Regions from separate parts of the Rhodovulum sulfidophilum DSM 1374 genome, predicted to be linked through region 1. Evidence: riboswitches for the same ligand, from Rfam matches in the RefSeq annotation. Region 1 holds a riboswitch; each other region holds the start of a gene.

Region 1 (9,357 bases):
GATAGTCGGCAAGCCGGGTCACGGTCTGGCCCGGCATCGCGGCATATTCGACGATCCAGGCATCCTCGGCCCGGCCCGCCAGCAAAAGCGCGCGGCGCAGCTTGCCCAGATGGCGGCCCATCTTCATCACCACCACCGCATCGGCGGCCTTGATGCCCCGGACCAGAACCTCTTCGGGCAGGGTGCCGGGCAGGACCGACATCACGTCATCGCCCCAGGTGATCGGCGCGCCGGAGGCGGTCCAGGCTGCCGACATGCCGGTGATGCCGGGCACCACCTCGACCGCGACATCGTCCTTGAGCCGGGTATAGAGATGCATGAACGAGCCGTAGAAGAACGGGTCGCCCTCGCAAAGCACGACCACGTCCTCGCCGGCCTCGGCCAGCGCCTTCAGCCGCGCGGTGCTGTCGGCATAGAAGGCCGCGAGGATCTCGTTGTAGCGCGGATCGTCGAAGGGGATCTCGGTGGTGACCGGGTATTCCATCGGGTGTTCGGTCGCGCCCTCGGGGATCAGATCGGCCACGATCGAGCGGGCCTTTCCTTCGCAGCCCGCCTTGCGGAAGAAGGCGACATGGCGGGCGCCGCGCAGCAGCCGGTCGGCGCGGACGGTCATCAGATCGGGATCGCCGGGGCCCAGCCCCAGACCGTAGACGGTGGCCATGGTCATTCCTGTCGGCTTGCGATGGCGTTGATGGCGGCGACGGTGATGGCGCTGCCGCCGAGGCGGCCCTCGACGATGCAGCAGGGCACCGGCTGCCCGGCCCAGAGCGCGTCCTTCGACTCGGCCGCGCCGACGAAGCCCACGGGGCAGCCGATGATGGCGGCCGGGCGCGGGCAGGCGGGGTCTTCCAGCATGTTCAGCAGATGGAAAAGCGCGGTCGGCGCATTGCCGATGGCCACGACCGCCCCGGCAAGATGGGGGCGCCACAGCTCCAGCGCGGCGGCCGAGCGGGTATTGCCCATGGCTGCGGCGCGCGCGGCGATGCCCTCGGCCTGCAAGGTGCAGAGGATTTCGTTGTTTGCGGGCAGGCGCTTGCGGGTGACGCCTTCCGACACCATCCGCGCATCGCAGAGGATCGACGCCCCGCCTTCCAGCGCGGCGCGGGCGGCGGGCACGAAGCCCGACGAAAACCGGATATGGGGCGCCAGCTCGACCATGCCCGCGGCATGGATCATCCTGACGGCCACCTGTTCCTCGTCGGCATCGAAACGTGCCAGATCGGCCTCGGCCCGGATCGTGGCGAAGGATTGCAGGTAGATCGCCGCGCCGTCCTTTTCGTACTCATGAGGCATTCGGTGTCTCCAGATCTGTCAGCGCGGCGGCGATCGAGTTCCTGCGGGTCTGCCAGAGCCCGTCCCGTGCCAGCGCCGCGAATTCGGCCCGCATCGCCGCGAGCGCCTGCGGGTTGGCCTCTTCGAGGAAGGTCGTCAAGCCCGGATCGCCCAGCGTGGCATCGAAATAGAGATCGAAAAGGTGATCGGGCACGACCCCCGCCAGACGCGCGAAGGCCGCCATGTGGTCCAGCGTCGCGGCGATCTCGGCCGCGCCGCGAAAGCCGTGGCGCTGCATGCCCGCCAGCCAGGCCGGGTGGGTGGCCCGGGCACGGACGACGCGGGCGATCTCCTCGGTCAGGGTCCGGGTGCGGGGCCGGGCCGGATCGGTATTGTCCAGATGATAAAGCGCGGCGCGGCCGCCTGCCTCGCTTCCCGTCACGTCCTGGGCCGCGGCAAAGCCCGCCTCGTGCCGGGCATAATCGACCGCCAGCAGCAGGTCGGTCTCGGGCAGGTCCTGGGCATGGACGAAGGCCTGGGCCCCGGCCACCCGGTCGCGGATGCCCTGGGCGTCGCGCCGTGCCTCGGCCCCGTCGAGCGCCCAGGCGCTGGCGGCAAGCCAGGCGGCGCCGGCCGCCTGCCGTCCGGCCTCGGTCGGCTCGGGCATGTCCATACCGATCCCGTAGATCCCCGGCGCGGGGCCGTAGACGCGCGGGGTCTCGGGGCGGCCGGCATAGGGGTTCCAGTCGGCGGCCTCGTCGCGCTGGGAAAGTGCGCGGATGGCCTGCTGGTACAGCGCCGAGAGCGAGGGGAAGACATCGCGGAACAGCCCCGAGACCCGCAGCGTCACGTCGAGCCGTGGCCGTTCGAGCATGGCGACGGGCAGCACCTCGATGCCCGAGACGCGCTCGGTGCCCTCGTCCCAGACCGGCTTCACGCCCAGCAGGTGCAGCGCCATCGCGAAGTCCTCGCCCGCGGTGCGCATGGTGGCCGAGCCCCAGAGATCGACCACCAGCTGCCGGGGCCAGTCGCCATGGTCCTGCAGATGGCGGCGCACCAGATCCTCGGCCAGCCGCACGCCCTGGGCATGGGCCGACCGCGTCGGCACCGCGCGCGGATCGGTGGTGAAGAGGTTGCGCCCGGTGGGCAGCACGTCCCGCCGCCCGCGCCAGGGCGAGCCCGAGGGGCCGGGCGCGACCGGGGCGCCCTGCAGGGCACCGAGAAGGGCGGCGCTTTCGGCCGCGACGGAAGGGGCGGTGTCGAAGCCGCTTCCCGCTTCGGTTCCTGCCCCGGACCATGCTTCGGCAGGCGTTTCGGGGGGGCGGCCGAAGACATGCAGCCCGTCGCCGAACTGGCTTTCCTTGACGTCGCAGACGAAGCGGTCGATGCGGGTGATGGCCTCGGCGGGCGACAGGCCCGGTTCCAGCCCCAGATCGGCCTCGACACCCAGCGCCTGCGCCTCGGCGCGGATATCGGCCATCAGCCGGTCACGACGGCGCGGGTCGAGCCCGTCGGCATTGGAAAACTCGTCGAGCAGCGTCTCGAGCCGTGCCAGCCGTTCGGACCCGCCGGCCTGCCGCTGCGGTGGCGGCAGATGGCCCAGTGTCACGGCACCGATCCGGCGCTTGGCCTGCGCGGCTTCGCCCGGGTCGTTGACGATGAAGGGATAGATCACCGGCATGTCGCCGATCAGCGCCTCGGGCCAGCAGGCCTCAGACAGCGCCACCGCCTTGCCGGGCAGCCATTCCAGCGTGCCATGGGCGCCCATATGGATCAGCGCATCGCAGCCCATGGCGCGGCGCAGCCACAGATAGAAGGCGACATAGCCATGGCGCGGCACCCGCGACAGGTCGTGATAGTCGCCCTCGCGGGCCTCGGGCGTGCCGCGCTCGGGCTGGAGCGCGACCAGCGCCGCGCCGCGCCGGGTCGCCGCGAAATGAAAGGCCCCGTCGCGGCAGGCGGGATCGGCCTCGGGCGCGCCCCAGACATCCGACAGGGCGTCACGCAGGGGGGCGGGCAGGGCGGCCAGCGCCGCCTCGTATTCTGGCAGCGGCCAGCTCAGGGTCTCGCGGCCGAGGGTTTCGGCCAGATCGCCGGTCAGTTCTTCCGCAGGGGCGCCGGGCAGCCCGGCGCGGGCCAGATCCTCCAGCACCGCCTCGGCCGAGGCCAGCGCGTCGAGCCCGACCGCATGCGCCATCTGCCAGGGCCGCCCGGGATAGGTCGAAAGCACCAGCGCCGGGCGGCGCCCGGCCAGCGGCGTCCGGGCGAGGCCCAGCCAGGCCATCACCCGATCGGCGATGGCCGCGATCCGCGCGGGATGGGGCCGGTGGGCGATACGGGCGAATTGCAGGCCGGGGTCGCGCGCGCCCGCCTCCTTGAACGAGGCGACGCCGGCGAAGATCCGGCCATCGACCTCGGGCAGGACCACATGCATGGCAAGATCGGCCGGCGAGAGCCCGCGCTCGGCCTCGGCCCAGGCGGTTTCGGGGGCCGAGGACAGCGCCACCTGGAAGACCGGCGCCTCGGCGGCATCGAGCGGCGATGTGCCATCCTCGCCCTTGCCGGAAAAGGCGGTGGCGTTGACGATGGCGGCGGGGGCGAGGGCCGCGATCTGCCCGGCCAGCCAGCGCGCCGCCTCGGGCGCCTTCAGCGAGGGCACGAACAGCCCGGTGACAGCGCAGCCGCGGGCCCGGAACGCTTTGAAAAGCGCCTCGATGGGCCCGAGATCGGCGGCGGTGACATAGGCCCGGTAGAAGGTCAGGACGATCCGGGGGGCATCCACCGGCGACAGGTCGGGCGCGGGCACGGCGCCGCCCTCGGGGCTCCAGGCGCCCATTTCGGGCACGGTCTTGGTGCCGATCACCGGGGCCGCGTAAAGCCCGGCGGCCAGCGCAAGCTGCGCAAGCGCTGCCTGGGCCGCGACCGCGCCGCCCTCGTCGCAGAGCTCGGACAGGCGCCTGAGCGTCGAGACCGGCAGGGTCGAGGCGGCGTCGAGCCGGGGATCGGGGCGGCCGTCGGCGGGCAGGACGGCCAGCGCGATGCCGTGCGCGCGGGCCAGCGCCTCGATCTGGGTCAGTCCGTACTCCCAATAGGCGCGCCCGCCGATCAGCCGGATCAGGATGCCCTTCGCGCCCGACAGCGTGCGTTCGGCATAGGTATCGACCGAGAGCGGATGGAGCAGCGCCGCCAGATTGGCAAGCCGCAGCGTCGGCATCCGGCCCTCGGAGCCGCCGCCCCGATGCCAGCCCGCCGCGAAGGCCCCGAGATCGCTGTCGGAAAAGGACAGCACCGCCAGATCGGCCGGGTCCTGACCCAGATCCGTCGGAACGGCGGTTTCCTCGAGCCCGTGGCTTTCGCGGAAGACGACATGCATCTGCGGGGCCTCAGGCGCTCAGGGCCGCACGGATCGCGCCCTCGTCGATATCGTCATGCTCGGCGATCACCACAAGCCGGGTGGAGCGGGTCTCGTCCGGGGCCCAGGGCCGGTCGAACTGATGCCGCACCCGCGCGCCCACCGCCTGCACCAGCAGACGCATCGGCTTGCCCGCGACCGCGACATGGCCCTTCACCCGCAGGATGTTCTGGCTGCGCGCCAGCGCTTCGATCCGGGCGGCCAGCGCCTCGGGCGCGTCCTGTTCGGGCAGCTCGATCACCACGCTTTCGAATTCGTCATGGTCATGCTCGGCGCCGTTGTCGTGATGGCTGGGCCGGGCGTCGAGATCGTCTTCGGCGGCCGCGCCAAGCCCCAGGATCACCCGCGGATCGACCGCGCCCTCGGTCACCTCGACCACGGGCAGCTTGCGCGGCGCCTCGGCCTCGACCGCGGCACGGGCGGCGGCCACGCCTTCGGGCCCGGCCAGATCGGGCTTGGTCAGGAGCACGATATCGGCGCAGGCGATCTGGTCCTCGAAGACCTCCGACAGCGGGGTCTCGTGATCGAGGCTGTCATCGGCCGCGCGCTGGGCATCGACGGCGGCGACATTCGGCGCGAAGCGGCCCGCGGCCACGGCCTCGGCATCGGCGACCGCGATCACCCCGTCGACGGTGATGCGCGAGCGGATCGCGGGCCATTCGAAGGCCTTCAGCAGAGGTTTCGGCAGCGCCAGCCCCGAGGTCTCGATCAGGATATGGTCGGGGCGCGGCTCGAGTTGCAAGAGCGCCTCCATGGTCGGGATGAACTCGTCGGCCACGGTGCAGCAGATGCAGCCATTGGCCAGTTCCACCACGTTCTCGGCCGGGCAGTCGGGCAAGGCGCAGCCCTTCAGGATCTCGCCATCGACGCCGACATCGCCGAATTCATTGACCAGGACGGCCAGGCGGCGGCCGCCCGCATTCTGCATCAGATGGCGGATCAGCGTGGTCTTGCCCGAGCCGAGAAAGCCGGTGACGACGGTGACGGGAAGCTTGGCGAGATCGGTCATTTAAGGGCCTCCATGGGCGGGATACGGGCGATACAGTTCTTGCGGAAATGCTCGGGGCGCTGGCGCCAGGGCACAAGCCCGTCCGGCGCGTCGCGATAGGCGCGGGCGCCCTCGGCGATGATGGACGCGCCGGTCGTCTCGTCGAGATTGCCATAGACATAGGTCCAGCGGCCGGGCCCCCTCAGCGCCACGGTGCAGCCCGAGGAACAGGCCGAGAGGCATTCGACGGGGACGAGGCGCACGCCCTCGGGCAGGCCATGGGTCCGGACGGCGTCGTGAAGCAGGCTTCCGGGGCGGGGGGCATCGGGGTCGGCGGGCTGGCGGCGCTTGCAGGTCGTGCAGACCAGAAGCTCGACCGCGGCGGGCTCGGGCGCGCTCATGCCGGGCGGCCCCGGCGGCAAAGGAGGCGGCGGCAGGAAACGGAAACACTCATCGTCGGGCCCCACGGGGTCGGGGGACAAGGGCGGGGGCGGGCAGAGCCGAAGCCGGACCCGACACCGGAACACCCCGTCCGGTTCACGTCGTTCGGGCTGGCAGGTCTCCCGGCTTGCGGATCTCGAAGGCGGGGGGCCTTCGGCGGCGGCCCTGCCTTCCCGGCCCGAATGGGCAGTGGCAGCGGGCGGCCTCTCCGGTCACGGTCGCGGGGGCGGCTGCGCTTGAAGGCCGGATGCCTCTGGCGCATTCCCTTTTCACCCGTCAACTGACGGGCACCAGCGCGGCGGTTCATGCCCTTCATGCCGCGCGCTTGTCAAGCGCGATGCGCGGGCGAAGGCCCCGGCGGGGGGCTCTGCGGCGGGGCTCATTTGCGGGCCCCTGGCCGGGCCGCGCGCTCGGCGGCATGGCGGATCAGCGCGAGGCTGCGATAGGCCCCGTGCGAGAGCTTGCCGAAGGGCAGCGCCAGCGCGAGCCCCAGCACCGCGCCCAGATGCAGCGCCAGCATCAGCCCCATCGCCGGGCCGTCGCGCAGGGCCAGCAGTGCCAGCCCCGAGCCCGCGACAATGCCCAGCGCCCGCCTCAGGTCCCGGTCGGCGGCCTCCATCCGGGCCGAGGCGGGGCGGCGGTCGGCCCGCTTGCGCCGATGCGAGAGGCCCGCAAGCCCCGCCAGCATCGCGATGCCGCCCAGCGTGCCAAGCGCGACCGGGGCCGAGGCCAGCGGATAGGGCGCGATCTCGCCCCCGGCGTGAAGCACGGCCCCGGCCAGCGTCGCCAGCCCGGTCAGCACGAACCCGCCCGCCAGCAGGTGATGGAAGATCCGCCGCGCCGGGCCGGTCGGGCCCCGCGGCCCGTCGCAGCCGCGAGCCCCGCCGAGATTGGTAAGCCGCAGCGCCGCGCCGAGCCCGCGGGCCAAAGGGCGGATGCCCGGCTGCGCGGCAGGGCCTGCGGTCTGGCGCCAGAACCGCCAGAGCCGGATCGCCAGCACCAGCGCCGCGCCGCCGAAAGCCAGGCCCGCGCCGCCCGCCATGAGGGCATGCGGGATCACCTCGTAAAAGGCGCCCGGCGCGGCTCCGGCGGCAAAGAGCCTCTCGGGCGGGATCGCCAGAAGGGCCATGAGCGGCAGGCCGAGAAGGCAGAGCAGGAAGACCGCCTGCGGCAGCCGCGCGGGCAGGCGGGCGGCGTAATCGGCCGCCCGCGCCTCGGCCAGCGCGGCGGGCAGGTTCACCGCCAGCGCATGGGGCGGGGCATATTGGCAGTCGTAATGGCAGGAGCGGCAGTCATGGCAGAGATGGGCCAGGTGGCGCAGATCGCCCGCCCCCAGCGCCGGGCGCAACCGGGCCGCCGGAAAGACCGCGCAGAGCCCGGTACAGAAGCCGCAGGTATTGCAGATGTTCAGCGCGCGGGCGGCTTCGTCCCAGGGCTCGGGCTCGGGCTCGGAGGCGGGGGCGGCAGGTTGTGGCGGTGCGGGCTGGAGGGCCGGAACCGCGGAGGCCTGACGCAGTTTGTCGGTGGCGGGGCCTGCCTGGCCGACGCCATGATCTGCGAGGCTGGCGGCACCCGCCCCGGCGATCCGGCCGAAGACGCCGCCGATGGCCAGCGCACTTCCCGAAAGGTAGCCCTGGCCCAGCAGCGCGCCCGCCATCGAGGCGCCCGCGGCAAAGACCCGATGCGCACTTCCGCCCTCGGCAAGCCTTATCCGGGCGGTTGCGTCGACCGCGACCCCGTGGCGGGTGAAGGTAAGCCCCGGCCGCAGCGGAATCGCGGCGAGGGGCGGCCGGAGCGGCGGGGCGAAGGGCACGCCCTCGGGGCGGCTTCTGGGCGGCTCAAACGGGGTGCCGCGGTCCAGATGCGCGGCGAGGGCCTCCAGTGTCGCGGCAAGCCCCCCGGGCTCGATGTCGCAAAGCCTCGCAAGATCGGCCGGGTTTTCGGCGGTGAGCGGCGGGTAAAGCAGCGGCGGCAGCCGGGCCGCGCCCCCGGCATCGAGGATCAGCCAGGCGCACGGATCGGCGCGCTCTGCCAGCGCCCGGCCCCAGACCGAATAGCGGGCCGATCCGACATCCGCCCCCTCGTCGCGGAACCGGTGCCCCGCGGCATCGACGACGAGGCCGAACTGCATCCCGTCGGCGCGGCTGACGATGCCGGCATCGCTTGCGGCCGCGCGCGCATCGACGGCGACCAGATGGCCGTCGCCCGGACGCCCGACCGTGGCCGCGCCATGCGCCATCAGCCACAGCAGCGGCGCGCCGTCCTGATGCGGCGTGCCGCGATTGGCGAAGGCGGCCGCGCCCGGGCCGAGATGGCGGATCATCTCGTCCGGGTTCGCGCCATAGCCGCCCGTGGCCAGCACCAGCGCCTCTGCCTGAAGGCTGTGCTGCCCGTCCGCTGTCTGCACGGTCAGGCAAAGCGGCCGGTCCTCGGCCCAGTCGGGCGGCAGCGCCTCGATCCGGCCGCTTGCGATCCGGACGCCCAGCTGCCCGGCCGCGCGCAGCAAGGCATGGCTCAGCGCCTGACCGCCGCCGCGAAAGAAGGCGGTGCGGCGCGAGAAGGGCAGGTTGCCCTCGTCCCAGGGCTCGAAGGCGACGCCCCTTGCCGCCAGCCAGGGCCCGAGATCCGCCGAGCCCCGTGCCAGAACGCCCGCAAGCCCGGTATCGGAGGGCACGAGCTTTTGTATATCGGCCGTGAACTCGGCCGCGGGATAGCTGCCGCGCTGCCAGCGGGTCTCGCTGTCATGGGCGAGGCGGATGTTGCGCGAATGGCGCGTGTTTCCGCCCCAAAGAGGCATCGGGGCCGGGTCGATCAGCGTCACCTCGGCCCCGCAAAGCCGCGCCTCGATGGCCGCGGTCAGCCCGGCAAAGCCCGCGCCCGCGACCAGAACCCCGGTCGCCCCGGGCAGGGCGGACGGGCCCGGAACGGGCGGAACAGGGCGGGGGTCGGGCATCGCGGCTCTCCGGCGGGCGGGCTCGGCCCGTTGAACCCGTCACGGGCGGCAAGTTCAACCCGGAAGATCGCCAGGGGTACCCCCGGCCCCCGGGGGGAAGGCCCCGGGGGATCACTCGGCGGCGATGCGGCCGTCGGTCTCCGGTGCATAGGGCGTGTTCCGGGCCAGGTACTCGGCCGTGACATCGGCAAGGTCGGGGCCGAAATCATAGACCTCGCGGGCGTCGAGAAACATGGTGTAGCCGTCGCCCCCGTTCCGGACATAGTTGTTCGATACGAGTCCATAGCTCTT
Region 2 (9,357 bases), 1.1 Mb from region 1:
TGAATTGCGGGCAGATGCAATGCACATAGGCATACATCCGGCGCAGGATCACGTCGCGGATCGCCTCGGTCGTGTAGCCGCGCTTTTCCTTGTCGCGATGGATTTTCTGGATCCATTCGAGGTTGATCACCGGCACCACGCCGATCTTGAGATCGGCATGGCTGGCGATGTCGACCTCGTCATTGACGACCGAGCCGTGAAGCCCCTCGTAGAACAAGAGGTCCGAGTCCTCGGCGAAGGGCGCCCAGTCGGTGAACTCGCCCGGCGCCACGCCGCGCTTCGCGGATTCCTCGGCATCATGCACGTAGTGGCGGGTGCGCCCGGTGCCGGTCTCGCCATATTGCCGGAACACCTCTTCGAGGATCTTCAGCTCGTTGGCCTCGTAGCTGAAATGGCTGAACCCCGCATCGCCCTCGGCATAGTGACGGTCGAGCTCGGCCTTCATGTCCTTGCGGTTGAAGCGGTGGAAGGCGTCGCCCTCGATCGAGACCGCGTTCACGCCCTCGCGCCGGAAGATCTGGTCGAAGGTGTGCTTGACCGTCGAGGTACCCGCCCCGGAGGAGCCGGTGACGGAGATGATCGGGTGCTTCTTGCTCATGACAGTCCTCCAGGAACTCAGACGCGGAACAGGCCGCGGTTGCCGAACAGGGCGTTGACCTCTTCATCCGGCAGATCGTGATAGGCGGCGATGCGGCTGACCTTGTCGGTCGAGCCGAAGACGAAAGGCGTGCGGGCGTGCAGCTTCTCGGCGGTCTTGCCGAGGATCGGGTCCTGGGCGTCGGTGGCAAGGCCTCCGGCCTGCTGGATCACGAAGGCGATGGGCGCGCATTCATAGACCATCCGAAGCCGTCCGCGGGCATAGCCCTTGCGCGCGTCGCCGGGATAGAGAAAGACGCCGCCCCGGGTCAGGATCCGGTGCGTCTCGGCCACCAGCGAGGCGACCCAGCGCATGTTGAAATTCGAGGCGCGCGGGCCTTCCTCGCCGGCCAGGCAGTCGTCGATATAGGCCCGGATCGGGCGCGACCAGTGCCGGTAATTCGAGGCGTTGATGGCGAATTCCCGCGAGGTATCGGGGATCTTGATCGCCTCGGCCACCAGCACGAACTGCTTGCTGTCGGGGTCCAGAAGATATTCCTGGGTGCCGTTGCCGAAGGTGCAGACCAGCATCGTCTGCGGCCCGTAGATGATGTAGCCCCCCGCGACCTGCTGGTCGGTCGGGCGCAGGAAGCTGGCATCGGGATCCTCTGCGGCCTCGAAGATCGAGAAGATCGTGCCGATCGAGACATTGACGTCGATATTCGACGAGCCGTCCAGCGGGTCGATCGCCAGCGCATAGGCGCCCTCGGGGTCGAGAACCGCGACCGTGTCCTGTTCCTCCGAGGCGTAGTGGCGGACATTGGCGGCCTTGAGGCGTTCGCAGAAGGCATCGTCTGCCATCAGGTCAAGCGCCTTCTGGGTGTCGCCGCCGGTATTCTCGCCCACGGCCGCCCCCAGCGCCCCGCCCAGCGGGCCGCGCTGGATCACCCGCGAAAGATCGATGCCGACCTCGCAAAGCGCATTCATGATCGGCTGAAGCGCGGCGGGGATATGCTGCAAATCCCTGATCGGATTTTCCGTTTGCATAAAATTCTCCCGAATCTGGCGGCAACTTGTCGTTATTGGTTGCTAGAGGATGACGGGATGGTAGAGAATTTAAAAACCCGGAAGCTGTATTAGATTTTTTTGAAAACATAATGTCGACGCTCCGACCCGAGGCCATAACCTTCAAGCAACTCAGGGCGTTGTGCGCCGTGGCCGAGCACGGCACGCTGACCGCTGCGGCCGAATCCATTCACCTCACGACCCCGGCCGTTCATACCCAGCTGCGCCAGCTCGAAGAGAATTTCGGTGCGCGTCTGGTCGATCGCGGGCCGCAGGGCGTGGCGCGACTCACGCTGCAGGGCGAGGCGGCGCTGGTGGGCGCACGCGCCATTGAGACCGCGCTCGAGGCCTGCGTCGATCATGTCCGCGCGCTCAATGACGGGATGGAGGGGATGGTCACGCTGGGCGTGGTCGCCACCGCCAAGTATTTCGCGCCGCGTCTGGTGGCCGAGCTGCATCGCGCCTTTGCCGAGATCGACGTGATCCTGCGCGTGGGCTCGCGCGAGATGGTGGTGTCGGCCTTGCAGGCGGCGAGCGTCGATATCGCGATCATGGGGCGACCGCCCCGGCTGCCCGCGGTGCATGCGACGGTGCTCGGCCCGCATCCGCATGTGCTGATCGCGCCGCCCGATCATCCGCTCGCCGGACAGGGGCGGATCGCGGCCGAGCGGGTGCTGGCCGAGACCTTTCTTGCGCGCGAGGCCGAGTCGGGCACCCGGGTCCTGATGGAGCGGTTCATCGAGCGGCTGGGCAAGGGGCGGCCGCAGCGGGTGGTCGAACTGGAAAGCAACGAAACCATCAAGCAGGCGGTGATGGCGGGGCTCGGGGTTGCGCTGATCTCGCGCCATACCGTGGCCGGGGAACTGGCTGCGGGGCGTCTGGTCGAGCTTGATGCGCCATCGCTGCCCCTGGTGCGTCAATGGTTCCTGGTCCATCGCAGCGACACCGCGCTCAGCGCGGCCGGGCGGCGGATCCACGGCTATATCGTGGGACGGCAGGGGGCCTTCCTGCCCCGATAGCCCGGTCCCGACCCCGAATTTTCGTCGAAAATTCGCGCGGGCTGCGGGCCTGCGCCTTCCGCGGCCGCCGATTTCGGCAAGGGGTTGACCTTCCAGCGACTGGAGGCCCTATCTCGGGAGGGCGTTCGCCGTGAAGGAGGCTGCCATGACCGCTATGACCACAACCAGACTGAAGCTCGAGGGGCTGCATTGCGCGGGCTGCGTGCGGCGGGTCGAGCGCGCCCTGACCGAGCTGCCCGATGTCGGTGCCGCCCGGGTCAATCTTGCCACCGGGTCCGCCGAGATCGAGCATTCGGGCCCGGTCGCGCCGCTGATCGGGGCCGTCGAGGGCGTGGGCTTCGGCGTCGGGCAGACCGAGATCGCGCTTGCGGTCGAGGGCGCCAGTTGCGCCTCCTGCACCGGTCGGATCGAGCGGACGCTGATGGCCCAGCCCGGCGTGCTTTCGGCGTCGATGAACCTTGCAAGCGGCCAGGCCCGCGTCACCCTGGCCGAAGGGCTGGACGATGCCGCCGCACTTGCCCGCGCGGTCACCGAGGCGGGCTATCCCGCGACCCCGCTGCGCGCCGAGGCCCGGCCCGAGCCCGGCGCGGCCCAGGCCGCCGAGGCCCGCGCACTTGCCCGTCGCGCCTGGACCGCGGGGCTTCTGGCGCTGCCGGTCGTGCTTCTGGAAATGGGCGGGCATGTGGCGCCCGGTGCCCGCGAGGCGCTTGCCGGGATCGTCTCGGAGACCGGTCTGCGCATCGTCTCCTTCCTGCTGACCACCGCGATCCTCGCCGGTCCCGGCCGCGCCTTCTTCGTCAAGGGGGTGCCGCTGCTGCTGAAGGGCGCGCCGGACATGAACGCGCTGGTCGCGCTCGGCACCGCTGCTGCCTGGGGCTATTCGACCCTTGCGACCTTCGCCCCCGGCCTGCTGCCCGAGGGGACGGCGCATGTCTATTTCGAGGCCGCCGCGGTCATCGTCACCCTGATCCTGGTCGGCCGCAGCCTCGAGGCCCGCGCCCGCGGCCGCACCGGCGAGGCGATCCGGCATCTTCTGGGCCTGCAACCGCGCAGCGCCCGGGTGGTGACGGAAACCGGCCTCGAAGATCGGCCCGTTGAGCAACTCGCGCCCGGCGATCTGATCGAGATCCGGCCCGGCGAGCGCATCCCCACCGATGGCGAGATCGTCGAGGGGCAGGGGCCGGTCGACGAATCGATGCTGACCGGCGAGCCGATGCCGGTCGACAAGGCGCCCGGCGACGCGGTCACGGGCGGCACCGTCAACGGGGCGTCCTCGCTGCGCTTCCGCGCCACCCGGGTCGGCCGCGATACCGCGCTGGCGCAGATCGTGGCGATGGTCGAGACGGCGCAGGGCGCCAAGCTGCCGGTGCAGGCGCTGGCCGACCGGATCACCGGCATTTTCGTGCCCGCCGTGCTGGCCGCCGCCGCGCTGACGGTTGCGATCTGGCTGGTCTTCGGCCCCGATCCGGCGCTGGGCCTCGCGCTGGTCGCGGGCGTCTCGGTGCTGATCGTCGCCTGTCCCTGCGCCATGGGGCTGGCCACGCCGACCTCGGTGATGGTGGGCACGGGCCGCGCCGCCGAGATGGGGGTGCTGTTCCGCAAGGGCGACGCGCTGCAAGGCCTGTCGGCTGTGGCGACGGTTGCCTTCGACAAGACCGGCACCCTGACCGAGGGCCATCCGGAACTGACCGGGATCCGGCTTGCCGACGGCTTTGAGAAAGGCGATGTCCTGGCCGCCGCCGCCGCGCTCGAGGCCCGCTCGGAACATCCGCTCGCGCAGGCGATCCTGGCCGCCGCGCCCGATCATCCCGAGGCCGAGGGGGTCGAGGCCTTGCCCGGTTATGGCGTCAGGGGGCGGGTCGGCGGCCGTGACGTCCTGGTGGGCGCCGAACGGCTGATGGTGCGCGAGGGCATCGCGCCGGGCCCGCTCGAGGCCCAAGCCGCGACGCTGGCCGCGACCGGCGCGACCCCGGTCTTCGTGGCCATCGACGGAGCGATGGCCGGGGTGCTGGCCCTGGCCGACCCGATCAAGCCCGGGGCCCGGGACGCCATCGCCGGGCTGCACCGGATGGGTGTGGCGACCGCGCTGATCACCGGCGATACCGAGCCGACCGCGCGCGCCGTCGCGGCCGAGCTTGGCATCGACCATGTCGTGGCGGGCGTCCTGCCCGGCGGCAAGGTCGAGGCGCTGGAGGGGCTTCGCGCCGACGGCCCTGTCGCCTTCGTCGGCGACGGGCTGAACGACGCGCCGGCGCTGGCCGCGGCCGATGTGGGGCTCGCCATCGGCACCGGCACCGATGTCGCCATCGAGGCGGGCGACGTGGTGCTGATGTCGGGCGATCCGCAAGGCGTCGTCAATGCGCTCCATGTCAGCCGCCGGACCCTGGCCAATATCCGTCAGAACCTGTTCTGGGCCTTCGCCTATAACGTCGCGCTCATTCCGGTCGCGGCAGGCGTGCTCTACCCGCTGAACGGCCTCTTGCTGTCGCCGATGCTGGCGGCGGGGGCGATGGCCTGTTCAAGCCTCTTCGTGCTGTCGAATGCCCTTCGGCTGCGCGGGCTCGGCCCGCTGGAGGCCCGCTCATGAATATCGGCGACATCTCGAAAGCCACCGGGCTGCCGGCCAAGACCATCCGCTATTACGAGGAAATCGGTCTGATCCGCCCCGCCCGGGGCGCCAATGGCTACCGGCATTTCTCGGAGACCGACCGGCACAACCTGACCTTTCTGGGCCGGGCCCGGTCGCTGGGCTTTTCGATCGAGGAATGCCGGGCGCTTCTGGCGCTTTACACCGACAAGGACCGCGCCAGCGCCAATGTGAAACAGATCGCCCGCGTCCATCTGGCGCAGATCGACGCCAAGATCGCCGAATTGCAGGCGATGCGCGCCACCCTGGCCGAGCTGGTTTCGGCCTGCGCGGGCGATCAGCGCCCCGATTGCCCGATCCTGAAGGGGCTGGCCGGGGAAGGCTGAGCCGCCCGCAAAGGGCTTTGACAATGCGCCCCGATCGGCTAGGCAGGGGCCACTTCGGTTCCGGCCCGCAAGGCCGGAGAAAAGGGAACGCGGTGCGCCTTGCCCCTCGGGGCGCGGCAATTCCGCGGCTGCCCCCGCAACTGTAGGCGGAGAGCGCGGCTGACAGATGCCACTGGGCCAAGGGCCCGGGAAGGCCAGCCAAGCGACGACCCGCAAGCCAGGAGACCTGCCGGAGCGACGATCACCCTTTCCGGGCGCGGGGCGCGCCCCGGAGCGGCCAGCCCGCAGCGGTGAGACAGATCACCGTCCGGGGGGCTGGCCCGACCGCCGATGCGCCCCGGACCGCCCGCAAGGGCAGGGAAGGCAGGGCGATGGACGATCCGAACGAAACAGGGGCCGAAGACAGGACCGGGCCGCGCGGCCGGGACGCGCGCATGAGGGGGCAGGGGCTCTTCTGGGCGTTGGCGCTGCTGGTGGCGGCGCTGTTCCTGTTGTCCTTGCTGATCGGGCCTGCCGGGCTTTCGGTCCGCGAGAGCTTCTCGGCGCTCCTGGCCGGGCGCGGCGAGGCGGCGGTGCTGGTCATGCGCGAGATCCGGTTGCCGCGGGCGATCCTTGCCGTGCTGGTGGGGGCGAGCCTCGGGCTGTCGGGCGCCGCGTTGCAGGGCTACATGCGCAACCCGCTGGCCGAGCCGGGCCTGATCGGGGTGTCCTCGAGCGCGGCGCTGGGCGCGGTGCTGGCGCTTCAGACCGGGCTGGCCTCGGCGCATGTTCTGGCGCTGCCTGCATCGGCACTGACGGGCGCGCTGATCGCGGTCTCGCTTCTGCTGCTCTTGGCCGGGCCGCGCGGCGGCGCCTTCACGCTGATCCTTGCGGGCATCGCGCTCTCGGCGCTGGCGGGCGCGCTGACCCAGCTGGTCCTGAACCTTTCGCCCAACCCCTATGCCACGGCCGATATCGTGTTCTGGCTGATGGGCTCGCTGGCCGACCGGTCCTTCACCCATGTCTGGCTGGCCCTGCCGCTGACGGTGCTGGGCTGGATGCTGCTGGCCGGGCTCGGCCGCGGGCTCGACGCGCTGACGCTGGGCGAGGATGCGGCCGCGGCGCTGGGCATCCGGCTGGGGCGGCTGCGGCTTGCGCTTGTCATTGGCGTCGCCGCCTCGGTCGGGGCGGGGGTGGCGGTGGCGGGCGCCATCGGCTTTGTCGGGCTGATCGTGCCGCATCTCCTGCGCCCGCTGGTCGGCGCCCGGCCTGCGCGGCTGTTGCCGGCCTCGGCGCTGGGGGGCGCGGCACTTCTGCTGGCCGCCGATATCGGCGTGCGGCTGGTGCTGCCCGACCGCGACCTCAAGCTGGGCGTCGTCACCGCGCTGATCGGGGCGCCGCTCTTCATCCGGCTGATCTACCGGACCCGGGCGGAGGCGGGCGCATGACCGGGCTCGAGCTTTCCCATCTGACCGTCCGGCGCGGGACCCGCCCGGTGGTCGAGGATGTCACCGCGACGCTTTCCCCCGGCGACTGCGTGGGGCTCGTCGGCCCCAATGGCGCGGGCAAGACCACCCTGATGCGCGCGGCACTCGGGCTGGTGCCGCACAGGGGCAGCTCGAGCCTCGCGCGGCTTGCCCCCTCCGAGCGCGCCCGCATCGCCGCCTGGCTGCCGCAGATGCGCGAGATCGCCTGGCCGGTCAGCGTCGAGACCCTGGTCGGGCTCGGCCGCACGCCGCATCTGGGGCCGGGCCAGGGTCCCGGGCCGCGCGACCGCGCCGCCATTGCCGGGGCGTTGGACCGGCTCGGGCTGGCCGGTTTCGCCGGACGCCGCGCGACTGAACTCTCGGGCGGCGAACAGGCACGGGTGCTGATCGCCCGGGCGCTGGCGCAGGAGGCGCCGGTCCTGATGGCCGACGAACCCATCGCCGGGCTCGACCCGGCGCATCAGTTCACCACCATGGAGCTGTTTGCGGGGCTCGCCGCCGAGGGCCGCCTCGTGATGATCTCGCTCCATGATCTGGGGCTGGCGGTCCGGTTCTGCACCCGGCTCCTGCTGATGCATCGCGGGCGTCTGGTGGCCGACGGCCCGCCCCGCGCGGTGCTGAGCGAGGCCAATCTGGCCGAGGTCTTCGGGCTGCGGGCCTATCTGGCCGACACCCCCGACGGCCCGGTCTTCCAGCCGCTCGAGGTGGTGCGATGACCCCGAATTCCTGCCCGACCGAGGAGCCTGCCGCATGATCGATCCGATCCTTTCCTTCCTTCAGACCGGCGGCGCGGCGATGTGGGCCATCGCGGCCCTGTCGGTGGTGACGCTCAGCCTCATCCTCTGGAAGCTCTGGCGCCTCGCGCTGATGGGCGCCTTTGCCGGCGCCCGGGCCGAGCGGTCGGTCGCGCTCTGGCAGGAGGGCGCGCGCGCGGCGGCGGCTGAGGCGGTCTCGGGCCGGGTCGGGCTGCGGGCGCGGCTGGTTCGCGCGGCCATCGGGGCGTTGTCGCTGGGCCTGCCCGAGGCCAAGGCCCGCGAAGAGACCACCCGTGTCGCCCGGCGGCTGCTGGTCGAGCTTCGCTCGGGGCTTCGGGCGCTGGAGCTGATCGCGGTGATCGCGCCGCTTCTGGGGCTTCTGGGCACCGTTCTGGGCATGATCGACGCCTTCCAGGCGCTGCAATCGGCGGGCGCTGCGGCCGATCCCGCCGATCTGGCGGGCGGTATCTGGGAGGCGCTTCTGACCACGGCGGCGGGCATGGCGGTGGCGATCCCGGCGGCGGTCGCGCTGAGCTGGTTCGAATCCGTTGCCGACAGCGCCCGGGCCGACATGGAGGATCTCGCGACCCGGCTGTTCCTGGCGACCGAGGCCGGGTGATGTTCAGCTTCGACACGCCCCGGCGGCCGCGCCGCCCGAGCCTCACGCCGATGATCGACGTGGTCTTCCTGTTGCTGGTCTTCTTCATGATCGCCGCGCGTTTCGGCCCCGAGGCCGGGATCGAGATCGTCGCGGCACAGGCTGGGGGCGCGGGCGACTGGCAGGGCCCGCCGCGTCTGGTCGAGGTGGGGCCCTCGGGGCTTTCGCTGAACGGGCAGGCGATGGCGCCCGACCAGATCGCGGCCGAACTGGCGCGGATCACGCCCGCGCCCGGCGATCCGGTTCTGCTCCGCGCCCGGGACGGCGCCGATCTGCAGGCGCTGGTCGATGCGATGGAGGCGCTCGGCCAGGCCGGGGTCACGGGGCTCATGCTGGTGGAGTGAGGCGATGTTCACATTCGGCGAAGACGACCGGCAAGGCACACGCGGCGAAAGCATCGTGCCGATGATCAATGTCGTCTTCCTGCTGCTGATCTTCTTTCTGATGAGCGCGCGCCTGGTGCCGCCCGCGCCCTTCGAGGCAGAGCCGCCCCGCGCGGACGGGGCCGAGCCCGCCGCGGGCGAGATGCTGCACCTGTCGGCCGCGGGCGATCTGGCCTTCGGCGCGGCGCGCGGCGAGGCGGTCTTCGCGGCGCTCGCCGCCCGTCCCGAGGCGGCCGGACCGCTGGTGATCCGGGCCGATGCCGGGGTCGAGGCGGCAGCATTGGCGCGTCTTGCCGCGCGGCTGACCGCCGAGGGACGCGGTCCGTTGCGGCTGGTGACGGTGCCACGATGAGGGGCGCGGGCGAGCTTCTGGCCTTCGTGCCGCTGGCGCTGGCGCTTCATGTCGGGGCCTTCGCGCTGGCGCGCCTGCCGCTTGGCGGCGTCGCCGGGGCTGCGGGCGGG
Region 3 (9,357 bases), 1.3 Mb from region 1:
CACGTAAGTGGCCTTCTGCTCGTCCGAGCCATGGGCGAGGATCGCCGACATCGCCCCGTGGCTCAGCCCCTGATACATGTTGAGCGCCATGTTGGCCGAGACGAACATCTCGCCCACCGCCGAGTTGATCAGATAGGGCATGTTCTGCCCGCCGACCTCTTCGGGCATGTCGAGCCCGATCCAGCCGCCAGCGCAGATCTGATCATAGGCGGCCTTGAAGCCCCCGGGCGTGCGCACCACCCCGTTTTCCAGATGGCAGCCCTCGGCGTCGCCGCTGGCATTCAGCGGCGCCAGGACCTCTGCGGCGAGCTTGCCGGCCTCGCCCAGGATCGCCCCGGTGAACTCGCGGTCGAGCTCGGCATAGCCGGGGATGCCGGAGCCGCCGATCTTAAGCACATCATGCAGAAGATACTGCATGTCCTCGGTCGGTGGGGTGTAGATCGGCATGCGTTCCTCCCTTGAACGTCATCCCAACCGCATCTTTCATTCGGCGGCGGGTTTCCTTTTTTCGAAGTGCTCCAGCTTCGCCTCTCCCCAGGCAAGCTGGCGTCTCAGTTCCGAAATGGCATCGTCCAGTTCGACACGTTGCCGCTCCATCGCTGCCAGCCTCTCGCGGGCCAGCTCGCAGGTGCGGCGAAACTGGGTCTCCTGTCCGTCGTCAAGATCGTAAAGATCCAGCATCTGCCGGATTTCCTCGAGGCTGAACCCGAAGCGCTTGCCACGCAGGATCAGCTTCAACCTCGCCCGGTCGCGCCGGCCATAAAGCCGCCGCTGGCCCTCGCGCAGGGGAGAGATCAACTCTTTGGACTCGTAGAACCGCAGGGTACGCGCGGTCACATCGAAAGCATCGCACATCTGGCGAATGGTCATCAACTCGTCGGTCATTGGTCGTCCGGATACATCACACAGATCCAAAATCTGCGCGCTTTTGCCATGGGATTCAAGTTTTGTTTACGCTTACGTAAACGTAACGCAACGTCGCAGGGGATAGAGGGGGAGGCGGTCAGGCCTGGCCGGTCGCGGCGGCGTCCCGCAGGGTCTGCAGCTCTTCGATCGAGGCGTCGAGCTGGGTGCGCTGATCGCGCAGCACCTTGAGCTGGCGGTCGGCCAGCCCGACCAGAGCCGCCATCTGCGCCTCTCTGCCCTGTTCGTCATAGATCAGCAGCCATTGCCGGATTTCCTCGAGGCTGAAGCCGAACCGGCGCGCCCTGAGGATCAGCGTCATGCGCGCCACTTCGCGCGGGCCGTAAAATCGAGACCGTCCGCTTTTTGTCGGGCTCAGCAGCTCGATATATTCGTAATAACGCAATGTGCGGGGCGTCACATCGAACCTGGCGCACATCTCTTTGAAATTCAGACGAACATCCGACATTGCCTCAAATCTACCAGCTATTTCTGTGCTAATAGCTAAGGCAATTCTGGGGGGCGGATCAATTCGGTTATATACCTCATCCGGCTTGTTTTTTCGCCTTTCGGGTCAGCGACGAACCTTACGCAGCGTTAACTTCTGCTTTCGGGTTCCATAAATCGGAACACCCTGTCCGGCCGGTCCATGGCAGGCATGCCGGGGCGGTCCGCACAGACCCGGCCGGGGCGCGCGCGGAACGTGGGTCGTCCCCCGCCCGACGGGTGCCGCCATCGCTGCGGGGGGCCGGATTTTGAGCTTGCAGGGATCGGGGGCAGACCCAATAACCGGCGCAGAGGGAGACCATCATGAGCGATCCGAAAACCGATCTCGCGCGCCGTTTCATCGAGGCCATTCCGCATTCCCACGCCCTGTCGATGCAGGTCGACGCGCTGGGCGACGGCCGGGCCGAATTGTCCATGCCCTATGATTCGCGCCTGGTGGGCGATCCGCATGGCGGCGTGATTTCCGGCGGCGCGGTTTCGGCGCTGCTCGACACCTGCGGCGGCACCGCCGTGATCAGCCATCCCGAGGGGCCGGGCCAGACCGCGACGATCTCGCTCCGTATCGATTACATGCGTACCGCGACCCCGGGCCAGCGGCTGGTGGCGCGGGCCGAATGCTATCACGTGACCCGCTCGGTCGCCTTCGTGCGCGCGACCGCGACCGATGACGACCGCGACCATCCGGTGGCGACCGCGACCGGGACCTTCACCGCCGACGGGGGTGCCGCATGAGCCGTCGCCCCCCCGAACCCGTGCAGATCGTCAAGCAGCGGCGCGATGCGGCGCTGGCGGCGCTGGTCGAGGGGCTGCCCTATGCGCGGTTCCTCGGGATCTCCTTCGACCGGCGCGGCGACGAGCTTACCGGGGTGATGTCGTTTCACGAGGCACTGATCGGCAATCCGGCGCTGCCCGCGCTGCATGGCGGCGCGACCGCGGCCTTTCTCGAGCTGACGGCCATTGTCGGCCTGTCCTGGGCGATGATCTGGGACGATCTGGAAAGCGGCAGGCTGGAGGCCGCGACGCTGACCCCCGAGACCCTGCCGCGCCTGCCCAAGACCATCGATTTCACGGTCGATTACCTGCGTCCGGGGCTGCCGCGCGACGCCTATGCCCGGGCCCGCGTCAACCGCTCGGGGCGGCGCTATGCCAGCGTCCATGTCGAGGCCTGGCAGGACAACCGCGCCCGGCTTTTCGCCCAGGCGACCGGCCATTTCCTGATGCCCACGTGACATGACGGAGGCCGTCGCCCGCCCGGACATGACGCCGCCCCTGCGCCTCGGACATCGCCGGGTGCTGGCCATCGCGCTGCCGATCGTGCTGTCGAATGTCACCGTGCCGATCCTGGGCGCGGTCGATACCGGCGTCGTCGGCCAGATCGGCGAGGCCGCGCCCATCGGCGCGGTCGGGGTCGGCGCGGTGGTGCTGGCCGCTCTGTACTGGATGTTCGGTTTCCTGCGGATGGGCACCACCGGGTTGACCGCACAGGCCCGCGGCGCGGGCGATGCGGCCGAGGTGGCCGCGATGCTGACCCGGGTGCTGATGATCGCGGCCGCCGCCGGGCTGGGCCTGATCGTGCTGCAGGGGCCGCTTTTCACTGCCGCGCTGGGGATTGCGCCCGCCAGCGCTGAGGTCGAGGGCCTTGCCAGCCAGTACATGGCGGTCCGGATCTGGTCGGCCCCGGCGACCATCGCGCTTTACGGGCTGACCGGCTGGCTGATCGGGCAGGAGCGGACCCGCGCGGTGCTGGCGATCCAGCTCTGGATGAACGGGCTCAACGTCGCGCTGGATCTGGTCTTCGTGCTGGCGCTGGGCTGGGGCGTGCCGGGGGTGGCCGCGGCCACGGTTCTTGCCGAATGGTCGGGGCTGATCCTGGGGCTCTGGCTGTGCCGCGCGGCGTTTCGCGATATCGCCTGGCGCGCCTGGGCGCGGGTCTTCGACCGGGCGCGGCTCCGGCATATCGCCGGGGTCAATACCGACATCCTGATCCGCTCGATGCTGTTGCAGGGGATCATGCTGTCCTTTCTCTTTGTCGGTGCGGGGTTCGGCGACGTGCCGCTGGCGGCCAATCAGGTGCTGCTGCAATTTCTCGAGATCACCGCCTATGCGCTTGACGGTTTCGCCTTTGCCGCTGAGGCGCTGGTCGGTCAGGCGATGGGCGCGCGCTCGGTCGCAGCACTTCGGCGCGGCGCGGTGCTGACCAGCGGCTGGGGGCTGGTCTCGGTGATCGGGCTGGCCGCGGCCTTCGCGTTCGGAGGCGGGGCCATCGTCGATCTGATGACGACCGCGCCCGAGGTGCGGGCCGAGGCGCGGGTGTATCTGCCCTATATGGTGGCCGCTCCGGTCGCGGGGCTTGCGGCCTGGATGCTCGACGGCATCTTCATCGGCGCCACCCGTACCGCGGACATGCGCAACATGATGGCCCTTTCCGCCGCGATCTACGCCCTTGCCGTGGCGCTGCTGGTGCCGGTCTTCGGCAATCACGGGCTCTGGCTGGCGCTTCTGGTGGCCTTCGTGGCGCGCGGCGTGACGCTGGGGCTGCGCTATCTCGCGCTCGAGGCGGCGGCGCGGAGCGGGCAGGGCGGCTAGGCCCTTCCCCCAGATATAGGCGTCGAAGTTGCGGGCCTAGAGGATCTCGTCCTCGTCGAAGAGCTGCCCGGCCGCGACCTCGCTGGCCCAGGCGCCGATCCGGTCCTCGGCGCGGTCGGCGGGCGCGATCGCGGCCAGATGAAAGACGGCATTGCCCTCGTTCACCACCGGCAGCATGGCCCGGCCGACGATGATGCCGGGCTCGGTGGCGCGGATCTCGGTCTCGATCTCGCCGAACGGGTCCGAGACCACCGCCAGCAGCTCGCCCTCGGCCACCACGTCGCCCTCGGACCGGTAGGTGCGCAGGAGCCCGCCCTGCGGCGCCCGGAGCCAGCGCGACACCCGGCAGTCGAGCGGCGCGCGCCGGGCCTTCGGCACGCCCTTGGCCGGGATCATGCCGCGGTCGAACATCACCCGCAGCACGCCCGCGAGCCCGGCCCTGACCGCGACCTCGTCGAAGCGCAGCCCCTCGCCACCTTCGTAAAGCAGTATCTGGACGCCCATTCGCGCCGCGGTCTCGCGCAGCGAGCCCTGCCGCGCCTCGGAGCTCAGCACCACCGGGGCGGCGAAGACCCGGGCCAGCCGGGCCAGCTCGGGATCGTCCGGCACCACGCGGACCTGCGGCAGGTTGGTGCGATGGACCGCCGCCGAATGCAGGTCGATGCCGATCTGGCAGCGGCCGACCACCTCCTCGACCAGCAGATGCGCAAGCCGCGCGGCCATCGAGCCGCCCGACGATCCGGGAAAGCAGCGGTTCAGGTCGCGCCGGTCGGGCAGGTAGCGCGACAGGTTGAGAAAGCCGAAGGCGTTGACGATGGGGATCGCGATCAGCGTGCCGCGCAGCGCGCCGAGCACCGGCAGGCTCAGGAGCCGGCGCACGATCTCGACCCCGATCACCTCGTCGCCATGGACGCCCGCGGTCACGAACATCGCGGGGCCGGGGCGGCGGCCATGAACGACATGGGCCGAAAGCGTGACCGGGGTGTGGTCGGACAGGACCGAGACCGGCAGGTCCACCGTGCGGCGGCTGCCGGGGGGCACGGTCTCGCGGCCAAGCGTGAACTCCGCGCGCGCCGTCATCTGGCTTCTGTCGGCAAGCAGCTCATCGTCACGCAATAGCGCCGGGCCGGGGGCGCTGGCAAGGGCCCTGCGGATTGACAGCGGCGGGCCCGGCCCCCATTGATGGTGGGCGTTCTGGTGCTTCCGCAAGGGAGTGAAAAGGGAAGCCGGTGCAATTCCGGCGCTGCCCCCGCAACTGTCAGCGGCGAGCCCCCGCCCCGAACCGCCACCGGAACCGGCATCGCCCGGGCCGGGAAGGCGGGCGGACCGGCCGAGACCCGCAAGCCAGGAGACCTGCCAGCGCGCCGAACCGCCCGCCCGGATGGCGTGCCCGGTCGCCCGGGCCGGGCGCCATTGCCGGGGCAAGCGGCCGCGATCCGCCTTCGCTTCGGGGGCGGGCCCGGCCTTCATCCTGCCGCTGACCGGCCCGGGGCTGGCCCGGCCGCGGCCGCCGACCGGAAGGAGTTGCGCCATGCAACCCAAGGACCTGACCGACAACGAGGCCTTCAAGGGCTTCACCAACAGCGCCTGCCCGTTCCTGCCCTGTCACAAGGGCGTGGCGCGCGAATTCAACTGCCTGTTCTGCTACTGTCCGCTGATCGCCTATGAATGCCCCGGGCCCTACCAGACCTATACCGATGCCAACGGGCTGACCCGCAAGGACTGTTCGGCCTGCACCCTGCCGCATGACGGCTATCTGCAATCCTGGAACTTCATCCAGCGCTGGCTGGAATATCCGCAGCCCTGGTCGGGCAAGCCGCAGACCGACCCGCCGGTCCGCCGCCCGCGCCCGCCGAAGCCCAACGATGCCGAGGAGATCCACCGGCGTCGCCGCGAGGCGGACGCGGCAGGGGACGGCGGGGACTGAGAGGACGGGGCTTCAGGCCGCGCCGGGCGGAACCGCCAGCACGTCGGCCGTGGAGCTGCGCAGAACCTGACGGGCGACGCTGCCCAGAACCATGGTTTCGAACGCGCCGCGGCTCTGGGTGCCGACCACGATCAGATCGGCCTCGGTCTCGGCCGCGGCGGCGAGGATCTCGGAGGCCGCGCTGCCGTTGCGGTGGCGCACCAGTTCGACCATCGGACCCTGCGGCAGGTCGCGCAGGAACGCGCTTAAGGCGCGTGCGGCCTCGGCCCCCGCCTCGCGCAGATGCGCCTCCCGGTCGTCCTCGCGGGTGGCGTGGATCCGCATCATGGCCGCTTCGGTCGCGTCGAAGACATGCAGCACCGAGCCGCGCAGCCGGTGGCCGAAGCCGAGCCCGCCAAAGCGCCGCAACGCGCCCCGCGAGCCCGGGGACAGGTCGGTCGCCAAGAGCGCGTGGCGATAGGGGCCGACGGGCGGCGCATTGGCCATCAGCACCGGGCAGGCGGCGGCGCGGATCGTGCGCTCGGCGGTGGTGCCGACGAAGACATCGCGCAGAAGCTGGCGCCGGTGCGGCCCGATCACCAGCAGATCGGCGCCAAGCTGGGGCACGGCCTCGATCAGCCCGGCAAAGGGATCGGCCAGCACGACATGGGCGCTGCAGTCGAGCCCGTCATGCGCGCGCAGCGTCTCCGCCTGTTGTTGCAGAAGCCCGGTCGCGGCCTCGCGCTCGGCCTCGACGATCCTGACCGGCAGGTCGTCATCGACCACATGCACAAGCTTCAGCGCGGCACCGGTCTGGCGCGCCAGAAGCGTGGCGCGGCGCAGGGCGCGGTCCGAGCGTTCGGAGAAATCGGTGCCCACCAATATGGTCTTCATCGCCAGCCTCCCTCCCCAGCCCACTGCCCGGCGCGCCTGTCCTGCGCGGATCACCCGGCCGCGGCCGCAAGCGGCACTGCGTCAATTCCGGCCAGGGTCGTTTACCTTTTCGAAGAAGTACTTATGTGAGCCCGGATCATTTTGAAAGACAAGGGCCCGCCCATGACCCTCTTGCCGCAGCCGCCCCCGCCCGCCGACATTTTCCTTCCCGTCGCCTTCGTCCTCGCGGGGCCCGATCGGGCACCTTTCCAGCGGAGGGCACACTGATGGAGGCGCTGCTGCATTCGCCCTTCGGCGAGGTCGCGACCCTTCTGGTGCTGGCGGCCGTCCTCGGCTTTGTCGGCCTCCTGCTGCGCCAGCCGCTGATCGTGAGCTTCATCGCGGTCGGGCTGGTCGCCGGGCCCTCGGCGCTCGACATCGTGCGCTCGTCGGACCAGATAGACCTTTTGTCGCAGCTCGGGATCGCGGTGCTGCTGTTCCTCGTGGGCATCAAGCTTGACGTCAAGCTGATCCGGTCGCTCGGGGCGGTGTCGCTTCTGACCGGGCTGGGGCAGGTCGCCTTCACCTCGGTCTTCGGCTACCTGATCGGGCTTGGGCTGGGGCTCGGCCATGTCACCAGCCTTTACGTCGCGGTGGCGCTGACCTTTTCCTCGACCATCATCATCGTCAAGCTGCTCTCGGACAAGCGCGAGATCGACGCGCTGCATGGCCAGATCGCGCTTGGCTTCCTGATCGTGCAGGATCTGGTGGTGGTGCTGGCGATGATCGTGCTCTCGGCGATCGGGATCGGCTCGGGCGAGGGCGGCGGCGATGGCACGGGCAATGTGCTGTCGGTTCTGGGCTTCGGGCTGGCCATGGTCGGCGCGGTGGTCCTGTTCGTGCGCCATGTCGCCGATCCGCTGTCCGAGCGGCTGGCCCGCGCGCCCGAGCTTCTGGTGATCTTCGCCATCGCCCTGGCCGCGATCTTCGCCGCGCTTGCCGATTTCGTCGGGCTCGGCATGGAGGTCGGCGGGCTGCTGGCCGGGGTGGCGCTGGCCTCGACCCCCTATCGCGAGACCATCGCCGCCCGGCTGGCGCCGCTGCGCGATTTCCTTCTTTTGTTCTTCTTCATCGCGCTGGGGGCCGCGCTCGACCTGTCGCTGCTGGGGGCGCATGTGCCCGGGGCGATCCTGTTCTCGCTTTTCGTTCTGATCGGCAATCCGCTGATCGTGCTGGCGATCATGGGGGCGATGGGCTACCGCAAGCGCACCGGCTTTCTCGCCGGGCTGACGGTGGCCCAGATCAGCGAATTCTCGTTGATCTTCGTCGCCATGGGGGTCTCGCTCGGCCATGTCGCGCCCGAGGCGCTGGGGCTTGTCACCATGGTCGGGCTCGTGACCATCGCCGCCTCGACCTACATGATCACCTATTCGCACCGGCTGTACGATCTCTGCGAGCCGGTGCTCGGCATCTTCGAGCGCCGCGGCACCCCGCGCGAGCCCGAGGCCGGGGCCGCGGCCGGCGCGGCGCGGGCCGGGGTCCTGATCTTCGGGCTCGGCCGGTTCGGCACCGCCATCGGGATGCGGCTGCAAAAGCGCGGCATCGACGTGCTGGGCGTCGATTTCAACCCGCAGGCCGTGCGCCGGGCCCGGACGCTGGGCATCGAGGCCTGCTATGGCGATGCCAGCGATCCGGAATTCCTGGCCGAACTGCCGCTGGCCGAGGCCGCCTGGATGGTCTCCAGCGTGCCGATCCTGCCCGGGGGCCTGACCCAGGAAGATACCCGCCGCACCCTGATCCAGCTTGCGCGCGGCGCGGGCTTTCGCGGCCGCATCGCGGTGGCCTCGCATAATGCGGCCGATACGCAGGATCTGCTGGGCGCGGGCGCCGATCTGGTGCTCGAGCCGTTCCAGGACGCGGCCGACCGTGCCGTCGAGCTTCTGACCGGCGCGCCCGAGACCGAGCGCACCGCGATCCCCGGGATCGGCAGCGAGGCGCCGCAGCCCGCCTGAGCCGCAGCCGTCCCCTGCGGGGGGCGGCAGACCGTATCGCGGCCGCAGAGGGCGGCTGCCCGACCGGATCGACAAGGGAGACCCCCATGCCAGACCGTTCCGACCGACCCTTCCACGCCCTGACCGCCGAGGAGACCCTGGCCGAGCTGTCGGCCGGGCCGGGCGGGCTTGCGCCTGCCGAGGCTGCCGAGAGGCTGGCCCTCCACGGCCCCAACCGGCTGCCCGAGCCGCCCGGCCGGAACGCGGTCCTGCGCTTCCTCGCGCAGTTCCACAACGTGCTGATCTATGTGCTGATCGTCGCCGCCGGGGTGACGGCCGCGCTGCAGCACTGGGTCGATACCGGGGTGATCCTGGCGGTGGTCCTGGTAAATGCGGTGATCGGCTTCGTGCAGGAGGGTCGGGCCGAGCAGGCGATGGCCGCGATCCGCGACATGCTGGCGCCGCGCTCGGCGGTGCTGCGGGGCGGGCGCCGGGTGACGGTCGAGGCGGCCGATCTGGTGCCGGGCGATGTGGTGCTGATCGAGGCGGGCGACCGGGTTCCGGCCGATCTCCGGCTGATCGAGGCGCGCG

Evidence for each region. Region 1 has a riboswitch for cobalamin ahead of A6W98_RS10020 (DUF1636 family protein). Riboswitches for the same ligand answer to the same signal wherever they lie in the genome.
Region 2: linked by a shared signal. The riboswitch ahead of A6W98_RS15215 (FecCD family ABC transporter permease) and the one ahead of A6W98_RS10020 (DUF1636 family protein) in region 1 are both predicted to bind cobalamin.
Region 3: linked by a shared signal. The riboswitch ahead of A6W98_RS16030 (cysteine-rich small domain-containing protein) and the one ahead of A6W98_RS10020 (DUF1636 family protein) in region 1 are both predicted to bind cobalamin.

The regions. Positions count from the first base shown of each region.
Region 1 is NZ_CP015418.1:2,109,169-2,118,525, forward strand. Features, by position in the region: gene cobI (precorrin-2 C(20)-methyltransferase) at 1-667, opposite strand, end outside; gene A6W98_RS10005 (precorrin-8X methylmutase) at 664-1,293, opposite strand; gene cobN (cobaltochelatase subunit CobN) at 1,283-4,645, opposite strand; gene cobW (cobalamin biosynthesis protein CobW) at 4,656-5,693, opposite strand; gene A6W98_RS10020 (DUF1636 family protein) at 5,690-6,073, opposite strand; cobalamin riboswitch at 6,209-6,423, opposite strand; gene tcuA (FAD-dependent tricarballylate dehydrogenase TcuA) at 6,493-9,066, opposite strand; gene A6W98_RS10030 (bifunctional metallophosphatase/5'-nucleotidase) at 9,178-9,357, opposite strand, start outside.
Region 2 is NZ_CP015418.1:3,241,917-3,251,273, reverse strand. Features, by position in the region: gene A6W98_RS15240 (phosphoribulokinase) at 1-598, opposite strand, end outside; gene A6W98_RS15235 (class 1 fructose-bisphosphatase) at 616-1,623, opposite strand; gene A6W98_RS15230 (LysR family transcriptional regulator) at 1,734-2,660, shown strand; gene A6W98_RS15225 (heavy metal translocating P-type ATPase) at 2,806-5,247, shown strand; gene cueR (Cu(I)-responsive transcriptional regulator) at 5,244-5,633, shown strand; cobalamin riboswitch at 5,672-5,881, shown strand; gene A6W98_RS15215 (FecCD family ABC transporter permease) at 6,068-7,060, shown strand; gene A6W98_RS15210 (ABC transporter ATP-binding protein) at 7,057-7,815, shown strand; partial or broken gene A6W98_RS15205 (MotA/TolQ/ExbB proton channel family protein) at 7,868-8,473, shown strand; gene A6W98_RS15200 (ExbD/TolR family protein) at 8,473-8,856, shown strand; gene A6W98_RS15195 (ExbD/TolR family protein) at 8,861-9,247, shown strand; gene A6W98_RS15190 (TonB family protein) at 9,244-9,357, shown strand, end outside.
Region 3 is NZ_CP015418.1:3,419,302-3,428,658, reverse strand. Features, by position in the region: gene A6W98_RS16065 (acyl-CoA dehydrogenase C-terminal domain-containing protein) at 1-447, opposite strand, end outside; gene A6W98_RS16060 (MerR family transcriptional regulator) at 484-885, opposite strand; gene A6W98_RS16055 (MerR family transcriptional regulator) at 1,004-1,372, opposite strand; gene A6W98_RS16050 (PaaI family thioesterase) at 1,714-2,142, shown strand; gene A6W98_RS16045 (PaaI family thioesterase) at 2,139-2,639, shown strand; gene A6W98_RS16040 (MATE family efflux transporter) at 2,641-3,996, shown strand; gene A6W98_RS16035 (succinylglutamate desuccinylase/aspartoacylase family protein) at 4,033-5,076, opposite strand; cobalamin riboswitch at 5,175-5,371, shown strand; gene A6W98_RS16030 (cysteine-rich small domain-containing protein) at 5,528-5,923, shown strand; gene A6W98_RS16025 (universal stress protein) at 5,936-6,796, opposite strand; gene A6W98_RS16020 (cation:proton antiporter) at 7,063-8,787, shown strand; gene A6W98_RS16015 (HAD-IC family P-type ATPase) at 8,874-9,357, shown strand, end outside.